DNA from 3 places in the Brenneria nigrifluens DSM 30175 genome. Region 1 is predicted to be linked to each of the others. Evidence: riboswitches for the same ligand, from Rfam matches in the RefSeq annotation. Region 1 holds a riboswitch; each other region holds the start of a gene.

Region 1 (3,273 bases):
GAACAGGCGCCGCTGGATGAATTGTTGCATAATCCGCTTCACCCCTATACCCAGGTGCTGCTGAGCACCCGCCCCAAGGGGGGCCTGAAAAAAGGCGAACGGCTGGTCAGCATTCCCGGCTCGCCGCCGGATCTGACCCGCCTGCCTGCGGGATGCGCGTTTTCTCCTCGCTGTCCGCGCGCCAGCGAGCTGTGCCGCAGCCAGATACCGGCGTCCCGGCAGGTGATTGCCGGACATCAAATTAGTTGTCATCATTGGAACGACGGCGTAGAGGGGCCATCCACCGTCGTGAATTTAAGGAACCATCATGCAAGATAATGCTTTCGCTTTTATGCCCTATCCGCCGGCCGCCGTCGAGCATGCGCCTCAGGGACCGTTATCCGGTTTTACCTTTGCGGTTAAAGATCTGTTCGACGTGGCGGGGTATCCGACCGGAGGCGGTAGCCCCCACATACTCGCCATGTCGGGCATAAAACGGCGTACGGCACCGACGGTACGGCGGCTGCTGGATGCGGGGGCGGAATTCGTCGGGAAGACCCATACCAACGAGATGGCGTTTTCCATGAGCGGCAAGAATGCGCACTATGGCACGCCGCGTAACGGCGCGGCGCCGGAACGCATTCCCGGCGGGTCGTCATCGGGATCGGCGGCGGCGGTGTCCAACCGTCTGTGCGATTTCGCCCTGGGGACGGATACCGGCGGTTCGATCCGCACGCCGGCGAGTTACTGCGGTCTGTTTGGCCTGCGCCCCAGTCACGGACGGATTTCCCTGGACGATTGCCAGCCGCTGGCCCCCAGTATGGATACGGCGGGCTACTTCACCCGCGACGCCGACTTATTCGAGCGGGTGGGGGAGTGTTTGCTGGGTGAGGACGACGCCCCGCTGCCGCCACAAGCGCAATGGGTCATCAGCCATGCGCTGTTTGACCTGCTTCCCGCGGCATCGCAACAGGCGTTGCGGCCCGCGCTGGAAAGTATCAAGGACGTTGCCGGCGAACTGTCGCCGCTGTCCGGCGAGCTTCCCGCGCTGGAAGAGGCCTACTGGGCTTTCCGTTTTATCCAGGGGCGCGAGGCCTGGCTGACGCAGGGGGAAAAAATCACCCGCTACGGTTTTGCGCTGGGGCCGGACGTGGCCGGGCGTTTTGCCTGGGGCGCCGGCGTGACGGACGAGCAGTACCAGAACGCCTGTCGTGTCCGCGAGCGCTTTCGCGACGCCTGGCAGGCGCTGTTGGGCAATCGTATTCTGGTATTGCCCACGGTGCCGGATATTGCGCCGCTGCTGGACGCGCGGGACGAGGATATTGAACAGACCCGGCAGCTGTCGCACCATTTGTTGTCCATTGCCGTGCTGTGCGGCATCCCGCAGCTGAATCTGCCGCTGACGTACAAAGAGGGAGCGCCGCTGGGAATTTCGCTTATCGGACCGCGCGGCAGCGATCTGAGCCTGGTGCGCGCCGCGGCGCGCGTCGCCCGCCGCCATCTTGCCGCGCATTAAGCACAAACTTGCCGCCGCGCGGCAAATTGGCATTGTTGTCGCGGCGTTTGTTGGCGATACTGTACAGGCCTAGCCATAGGCGATGAATTACATGACTCGGGGTGCCCTGGTTTCAACCACAGGGCTGAGAAATACCCGCATTACCTGATCTGGATTATGCCAGCGTAGGGAAGTCACGGTATGCCGACCAACCGGTTACCGCCTTCTTGAACGCCGGTTGGGGGAATGATGAACGCTCGACCTGTCGATTTACCGGCTGCCCAGGCGGCGGCCTCGCTAACGCAATTTCACGCCTTGTCTCCTTTAGTGCACTGTCTCACCAACGATGTGGTGCAATCTTTCACCGCCAACGTGCTGCTGGCGTTGAATGCGTCGCCGGCGATGGTGGTGGATCCCGCCGAAGCCGCGCAGTTCAGCGCCTTGGCCGATGCGCTGCTGATCAACGTCGGCACGCTGGAGCGCCATCGCGCCGACGCCATGCTGGCGGCGGTCCACGGCGCCAATCAGTCCGCCACGCCGTGGGTGCTCGATCCGGTGGCGGTCGGCGGGCTGACTTATCGTAGCGAATTCGCCCATCAACTGCTGCAATTAAAACCGGCGGCCATTCGCGGCAACGCCTCCGAAATCATGGCGTTGGCCGGACTGGGCGCGCGCAGTCGCGGCGTGGACAGCGCCGACGATTCCCATAGCGCGCTGTCCGCCGCCCGCGGGCTGGCCCGCAGGTTCTCCACCGTTGTCGCGGTGACCGGCGAAGTGGACTACGTAACGAACGGTTCTTTTGACTGGGCGATCAGCGGCGGGGATAAAATCATGACCCGCGTGGTGGGAACCGGCTGCGCATTGTCCGCGGTGGTCGCCGCTTTCTGCGCGCTGAAGGGCGATCGCTTATGCCACGTGGCGGCGGCCTGTTACGTGATGTCGCTGGCCGGGCAGCGGGCCGCGCGCCAGGCCCAGGGGCCGGGGAGTTTTATTCCGGCCTTTCTTGACGCTCTCTATGGCCTGCGCGGGGAGGATCTGGCATGAAACGAATCAATGCGTTAACCATTGCCGGCACCGACCCCAGCGGCGGGGCGGGCATTCAGGCCGATCTGAAAACGTTCTCGGCGCTGGGGGCTTACGGCGCCACGGTGATTACCGCGCTGGTGGCGCAGAATACGCGCGGCGTGCAGTCGGTCTACCGCATTGAGCCGGATTTTGTCGCGGCCCAGCTTGATTCTGTGCTGAGCGATGTGCGCATCGACAGCGCCAAGATCGGCATGCTGGCGCAGGCTGATATCGTTGACGCGGTGGCTGAGCGTTTGCGTCATTACGCGGTGCCCCATGTGGTGCTCGACACGGTGATGCTGGCAAAAAGCGGCGATCCGCTGCTCTCGCCCGACGCGGTGGCGTCGATCCGCCGTTTATTGCTGCCGCAGGTATCCATCATTACGCCTAACCTGCCGGAAGCGGCAGCTCTGCTTGATTGCGCGCCGGCCGTGAACGAGCGGGAAATGCGCCAGCAGGGGCAGGCGTTGCTGGATATGGGGTGTCAGGCGGTGCTGATGAAAGGCGGTCATCTGAGCGAGGAGGAGAGCCCGGACTGGCTGTTTAGCCGCAACGCGGCGCCGCAGCGTTTTACCTCTCCCCGCGTCAAAACCCGCCATACCCACGGCACCGGATGCACCCTGTCCGCCGCGCTGGCGGCGCTGCGGCCGCGTCATGCCGACTGGCCGGAGACGGTCGCGGCGGCGAAAAATTATCTGCAAAAAGCGCTTGAGCAGGCCGATACGCTGGAAGTG
Region 2 (3,273 bases), 610 kb from region 1:
CAATCTGCTGCCGGGTTCCGCCCTGCGGCGCTCGGAAATGCATATCGCCCGGCAGATTTTCAGCGGCCTGACCAATATAAATGAGGAAAACGGGGAACTTAAACCCGATCTGGCGCACCACTGGCAAATGTTGTCCCCGCTGCACTGGCGGTTTTATCTGCGCCCGTCGATTCGTTTTCATCACGGGCGCGAGCTCGCCATGCAAGACGTGATCGCCTCGCTCACCCGGCTCAATGCGCTTCCCTTGTTCTCCCATATCGCTAGCGTGACCTCGCCGATGCCGTTCGTGATCGACGTCCGGCTGAGCAGCCCCGACGACTGGCTGCCCTGGCTGCTGGGCAGCGTGCCGGCCATGATCCTGCCGGAGGAGTGGCGCACCCTGCCTGATTTCGCCCGCCAGCCTATCGGAACCGGCCCTTACTCCGTGACGCGCAACAATAATAATCAGCTGAAAATAAAGGCGTTTGATGACTACTTCGGCTATCGGGCGCTAATTGACGAGGTCAATATCTGGGTGCTGCCCGACGCCACCGAGGTGTATCCCTGCTCCCTGCACCTGGAATCGGATGATTCATCTCACGATGAGTTGGAAAGCCGTATGGAAGAGGGGTGCTACTTCCTGCTGTTCGATAAGCGTTCGCCGCTCGCCGGTCAGCCGCAGGTGCGCCGCTGGCTGTGCCGGATATGCAACCCGATCGCCCTGCTCGGCCACGCGGATAGCGCGCATCAGCGCGACTGGTCGCCGGCCTATAGCCTGCTGCCCCGCTGGCATTACCGGCAGCGGGACGAAGCGCAGGAAAAACCGGCGGAACTGAAACAGCTCACCCTGACCTTCTATCATGACCATCCCGAATATCAGATGATCGGTGAAATAATAAAGAAAGTGCTTAAAGCGCACGGCGTTAAACTGACCATCCAAACGGTGACCTACGAGGATTGGCATCAGGGGGAAGCGCGGAGCGATATCTGGCTGTGCAGCGTCAACTGCTATCTGCCCCTGGAATTTTCGCTGTTTGCCATGCTTTACGAACAGCCGTTGATGCAGCATTGTCTGGAGGAAGATCTGCTTCAGGACGCCGGCCTGTGGCGCAGCAAAGCGCTGCCGATGGCGGAATGGAGCGAAAAACTGGTGCGTAGCGGTCAGTTGCATCCGCTGTTTCACAACTGGCTGCAACTACAGGGACAGCGCAGCATGCGCGGCATCCGTATGAATACCCTGGGATGGTTCGATTTCAAATCCGCCTGGTTCGCCCCGCCGGAAAACTGACGACCCGGCTTTCCCTGCCCTCCCCAAGCCTTTACAATAGGCCGTTCTCAACGGGGTGCGAAAACGGCTTTATCAACTGTCTCTAACGCGTTTTTCGCTGAGAAAATACCCGTCGAACCTGATCCGGTTAATACCGGCGAAGGGATTTGAGAGTGTTCATCGCTGACTCAAAGACCTTTGCCACCCTATAACGACAGGAGTGCAAAGTGTTAATTACATCGCTATTAAAACAAAACGGGTTAAAACCCGGGCCGCTGAAACGCCCGCTTTCCCTGTGGAAAAAAATCCTTCCCTGCCTGCTGCTGATGTCGGCGCCGGCGTTCGCCAAACCGGCGCTCACCGTTTACACCTACGACTCCTTCGCGTCCGAATGGGGCCCCGGCCCGGTGATCAAAACCGCTTTTGAAAAAGAGTGTGAGTGCGAACTGAATTTTGTGGCGCTGGAAGATGGCGCCTCGCTGCTGAACCGCCTGCGCATGGAGGGCAAAAACAGCAAAGCGGATATCATTCTGGGGTTGGATAATAACCTATTGCAGGCGGCGGAACAGACCGGGCTATTTAGCCGACACCAGTTGGATACCGCCGCGGCCGTGAAGGTTCCCGGCGGCTGGAACAACGCCACCTTCGTGCCCTATGACTACGGCTATTTCGCCTTTGTCTACAACAAGGAGAAGCTGAAGAATCCCCCCCGGAGCCTGCATGAACTGGTCGACAGCAGCGAGCCGTGGAAAGTGATTTATCAGGATCCCCGCACCAGCACCCCGGGATTGGGGCTGCTGCTATGGATGCAGCAGGTGTACGGCGAACAGGCGCCGCAGGCGTGGCAAAAGCTGGCGAAAAAAACGGTTACCGTCACCAAAGGCTGGAGCGAAGCCTACGGTCTGTTTCTGAAAGGCGAGGCCGACCTGGTGCTCAGCTACACCACTTCCCCGGCCTATCACATCATTGAAGAGAAAAAAGACAGCTACGCCGCGGCAAACTTCAGCGAAGGGCACTATCTGCAAATCGAAGTCGCCGGACAGCTGGCGTCCAGCAAAAACCCGGCGCTGGCGAAACGCTTTATGCAGTTCATCCTGACGCCGGCATTCCAACAGGCGATCCCCACCACCAACTGGATGTATCCGGTGACCGACACCGAGCTGCCGCCCGGCTTCGCCTCGCTTGCCGTACCGGAAAAAGCCTTGCAATACAGCGCACAGCAGGTAGCGGAACAGCGGAATAACTGGATCCAGGCATGGCAACGCGCCGTCAGCCGCTGACCGCAGGCAGCCTGTGGCCGGGCGGACTGGCCGCCACGCTGCTGATCTCGGTGGCGCTGCTGGCTTTCGGCGCGCTGTGGCTACAGGCGCCGGAAAACCAGTGGCGGACGCTATGGCGCGATAGCTATCTGTGGCATGTTATCCGCTTCACCTTCTGGCAGGCATTTTTATCCGCCCTGCTCTCCACCCTGCCGGCGGTCTTCCTCGCCAGAGCGCTTTATCGCCGGCGTTTCCCCGGCCACCGCTGGCTATTGCGGCTGTGCGCCATGACCCTGGTGCTGCCGGTGCTGGTGGCGGTTTTCGGCCTGCTGAGCGTTTACGGCCGCCAGGGCTGGCTGGCGCATCTGCTGGAGGCGGCGGGTCTTCCCTACCGCTTCTCCCCTTACGGACTGCAAGGCATTCTGCTGGCGCATATTTTCTTCAACCTGCCGCTGGCGACCCGTCTGCTGTTGCAGTCGCTGGAGGGCATCGCCACGGAACAGCGTCAGTTGGCGGCCCAACTGGGCATGAACGGCTGGCAGCATTTCCGCATTGTCGAATGGCCCTGGCTGCGCCGGCAGATCCCGCCCACCGCCGCGCTTATCTTTATGCTCTGTTTCGCCAGCTTCGCCACCGTGCTGTCGCTGGGGGGAGGACCGCGGGCCACCACCATCGAACTGGCTATTTATCAGGCGCTGAGCTTTGATTACGATCCGTCGCGCGCCGCGCTGCTGGCGCTTATTCAGATGACCTGCTGCCTTGGGCTGG
Region 3 (3,273 bases), 1.7 Mb from region 1:
GAGGAAACGGCGCGGCGATTGGCGATGCCGCCGTCTGAGATAAAGTCATTTGTTCTCCTCCGTTTGCAGGCTGGCGGCGCTGTGGTACAGCTCGCCGCCGCGGGCGCGAAAGGCTTCGGACATGTGCGTCATTCCCACTTCAATGGGCTGCGCCGCGGCTTGCTGTTGTGCCGCGTAATCGCGCACTTCCTGGGAAATTTTCATCGAGCAGAACTTCGGCCCGCACATGGAGCAGAAGTGGGCTATTTTGCCGGACTCCTGCGGCAGGGTTTCATCGTGGTAGGCGCGGGCGGTTTCGGGGTCGAGCGCCAGATTGAACTGATCCTCCCAGCGGAATTCGAAACGCGCCTTGGACATGGCGTTATCGCGGATCTGCGCGCCGGGATGGCCTTTCGCCAGGTCGGCGGCGTGGGCGGCGATTTTGTAGGTAATCAGCCCCTGTTTGACGTCTTCCTTATTCGGCAGCCCCAGGTGTTCTTTCGGGGTGACGTAACAGAGCATGGCGCAGCCGAACCAGCCGATCATCGCCGCGCCGATGCCGGAGGTGAAGTGGTCGTAACCGGGGGCGATATCGGTGGTCAGCGGGCCCAGCGTATAGAACGGCGCTTCGTGGCAGTGCTCCAGCTCTTCGGTCATATTGCGGCGGATCATCTGCATCGGCACATGGCCGGGACCTTCGATCATCACCTGCACATCGTACTCCCAGGCGATTTTGGTCAGTTCTCCCAGCGTATGCAGTTCGGCGAACTGCGCTTCATCGTTGGCGTCCTGAATCGATCCGGGGCGCAGACCGTCGCCCAGCGACAGCGCGACGTCATAGGCGGCGCAGATTTCGCAGATGTCGCGGAAGTGCTCATACAGGAAGCTCTCTTTATGATGCGACAGGCACCACTTGGCCATGATTGAACCGCCGCGCGACACGATGCCGGTCAGCCGTTTGGCGGTCATCGGCACATAGCGCAGCAGCACGCCGGCGTGGATGGTGAAATAGTCGACGCCCTGTTCCGCCTGTTCCAGCAGAGTGTCGCGGAACATTTCCCAGTTCAGGTTTTCCGCTACGCCGTTGACTTTTTCCAGCGCCTGATAGATGGGCACCGTACCGATGGGCACAGGACTGTTGCGCAGGATCCACTCGCGGGTTTCGTGAATATAGCGTCCGGTGGAGAGGTCCATAACGGTGTCCGCGCCCCAGCGGGTGGACCACACCAGCTTTTCCACCTCTTCTTCAATCGAGGAGGTGACGGCGGAGTTGCCGATATTGGCGTTCACCTTCACCAGAAAATTGCGGCCGATAATCATCGGTTCGGATTCCGGGTGATTGATATTCGACGGAATGATGGCGCGCCCGGCGGCCACTTCCTGACGCACGAACTCCGGAGTGATGTTCTCCGGCAGGCGGGCGCCAAACCCCTCGCCGGGATGCTGCTGGCGCAACACCTCGCCGCGGATGCGCTCGCGGCCCATATTTTCGCGGATGGCGATAAACTCCATTTCCGGGGTGATGATGCCCTGGCGCGCATAGTGCAGCTGGGTCACGCATTTGCCCGGTTTAGCGCGCAGCGGACGCGGCAGGTGTTCGAAGCGCAGATGATCCAGTCCGGCATCCGCCAGGCGCTGCTGGGTAAAATCCGAACTGACGGCGGCGAGCGTGGCGCTATCGTTACGCTCGGCGATCCAGTTGGCGCGCAGTCTGGCTAATCCGACGCGCACGTCCGGGCGCGACGCCGGATCGCCGTACGGACCGGCGGTGTCGTACACCGGGATCGGCTCGTTGGGCTGGTATTGCGGATCGTCCTTGCCGCCGCCGACTAACGTCGGGCTAAGCTGGATTTCGCGCATCGGCACGCGAATATCGTCGCGTGAGCCGGTGAGATAAATGCGCCGCGAGTTGGGAAACGCCATCCCCTGCAGCGTATCAATAAACTGCTGGGCGGCCGCGCGCTGGTCGCGACGACTGGTTTTGGGCGGTCGGGATGATGATGTTTTGGTAGACATAGCAAGTTCCTGTGATGCGTAAAGGGAAAATTGCTTGTCTGGAGCTCGGAGGGAGTAATAACGCTAGGTATGCCGGAGCGATTGATGCAGGTCTCAATCAGGCACATTACTCTTGTTCCCTTCGCGGGTATTAACCCGATCAGGTTCCGCGGATCCCGAATTAACGGTCTCAGCCTGCGCATTTTCTTTTCTTGCTTAACACTCAAGAAACGGAAACGCGCTAGGCACTCCGACAAGATAGCCCTACTATTAACGGGCTGATTACAACGGTGACACTTTATGACGCCAGCACGGGCATGTCAAAGCAAGGAAGGCGCATCTGCCTGGATAAACCAGATGCTGAATGGTAACAATATGATAATAAAAAGATATTAATTATCAAAAATCAGCCGGATAACATTGTCTTCCAGCGTGAAACGTTCGGCCAGGGTTTCGCCCACGCGGGACAGCGCCTGCTGGAATTCAATACAGTTTTCATCATCGATGGAGGTCGCCAAATGACCGTCATAAGACGCCATAATCTGCTCTGTGTTGCTTTTTAATGCTTCATCAAGCTGGTTGAAATACGCCTTTTTCTGTTCGCCGAGGACGGCGGCTTCCGGCAATATCCGCTCGTAAACGTGGAAGTGGCCGATCGACAGATAATCGACCAGATTATGGCAAAATTCATCCAGCGCTTTTTCATCCAGCGGGGAGAGCTTTTCTTTGTTCGGCTTAATGCCAACCAGATGGTAGTAAGCAATCAGCAGCTGCTTACGCGCTTGTAGCCATTGGTCGATTAACGCATTATTGCCACCGACGAGGTCAGTCAGGCTTTGTAACTGGTTTAGCATTGTTGGCTCCGTGAATGGTAAAAAATAACCGTAAGTTATGAAAGTTATCTCATCACCCATAGTGGTAAAATGCCAGTGAAGTGATAGTGGAGCAATAGAAAAGATATGGAACAAACGCTAAAAGGTGACGAAACCGGATGGTGGGTGATCAGTCACGCAAACCAGATATGGCTCCCTGAGGGGGAATTGCCGCAGGGAACGGCGTCCAACTGGTCCTTACAGGGGCAGAGCGCCCGACTGATCGGCGAATGGCAGGGGCAGCCCGTCCGGCTGGTCTGCCAGAATCGGGATAGCGGCATGGCATCCGTCCGTCAGCTACTCGACCGGGAAGTCGGTCTTTTTCAAATGGCGGGGCGCGGCGTACAGCTGGCGGAATTTTACCGCGCCCATCGATTCTGCGGCTACTGCGGCCATGAAATGGTGCGCAGTAAAACCGAGCTGGCCT

What was found. Region 1 has a riboswitch for thiamine pyrophosphate ahead of thiM (hydroxyethylthiazole kinase). Riboswitches for the same ligand answer to the same signal wherever they lie in the genome.
Region 2: it holds a riboswitch for thiamine pyrophosphate, as region 1 does, so the genes downstream of both, thiB (thiamine ABC transporter substrate binding subunit) here and thiM (hydroxyethylthiazole kinase) in region 1, are expected to answer to the same signal.
Region 3: it holds a riboswitch for thiamine pyrophosphate, as region 1 does, so the genes downstream of both, thiC (phosphomethylpyrimidine synthase ThiC) here and thiM (hydroxyethylthiazole kinase) in region 1, are expected to answer to the same signal.

Annotation. Positions count from the first base shown of each region.
Region 1 is NZ_CP034036.1:1,359,357-1,362,629, forward strand. It holds gene EH206_RS06240 (ABC transporter ATP-binding protein) at 1-318, shown strand, start outside; gene EH206_RS06245 (amidase) at 308-1,495, shown strand; TPP riboswitch at 1,583-1,683, shown strand; gene thiM (hydroxyethylthiazole kinase) at 1,724-2,518, shown strand; gene thiD (bifunctional hydroxymethylpyrimidine kinase/phosphomethylpyrimidine kinase) at 2,515-3,273, shown strand, end outside.
Region 2 is NZ_CP034036.1:752,238-755,510, reverse strand. It holds gene sgrR (HTH-type transcriptional regulator SgrR) at 1-1,267, shown strand, start outside; TPP riboswitch at 1,309-1,430, shown strand; gene thiB (thiamine ABC transporter substrate binding subunit) at 1,540-2,526, shown strand; gene thiP (thiamine/thiamine pyrophosphate ABC transporter permease ThiP) at 2,502-3,273, shown strand, end outside.
Region 3 is NZ_CP034036.1:4,502,809-4,506,081, reverse strand. It holds gene thiE (thiamine phosphate synthase) at 1-49, opposite strand, end outside; gene thiC (phosphomethylpyrimidine synthase ThiC) at 46-1,995, opposite strand; TPP riboswitch at 2,095-2,237, opposite strand; gene EH206_RS21115 (Rsd/AlgQ family anti-sigma factor) at 2,367-2,828, opposite strand; gene nudC (NAD(+) diphosphatase) at 2,934-3,273, shown strand, end outside.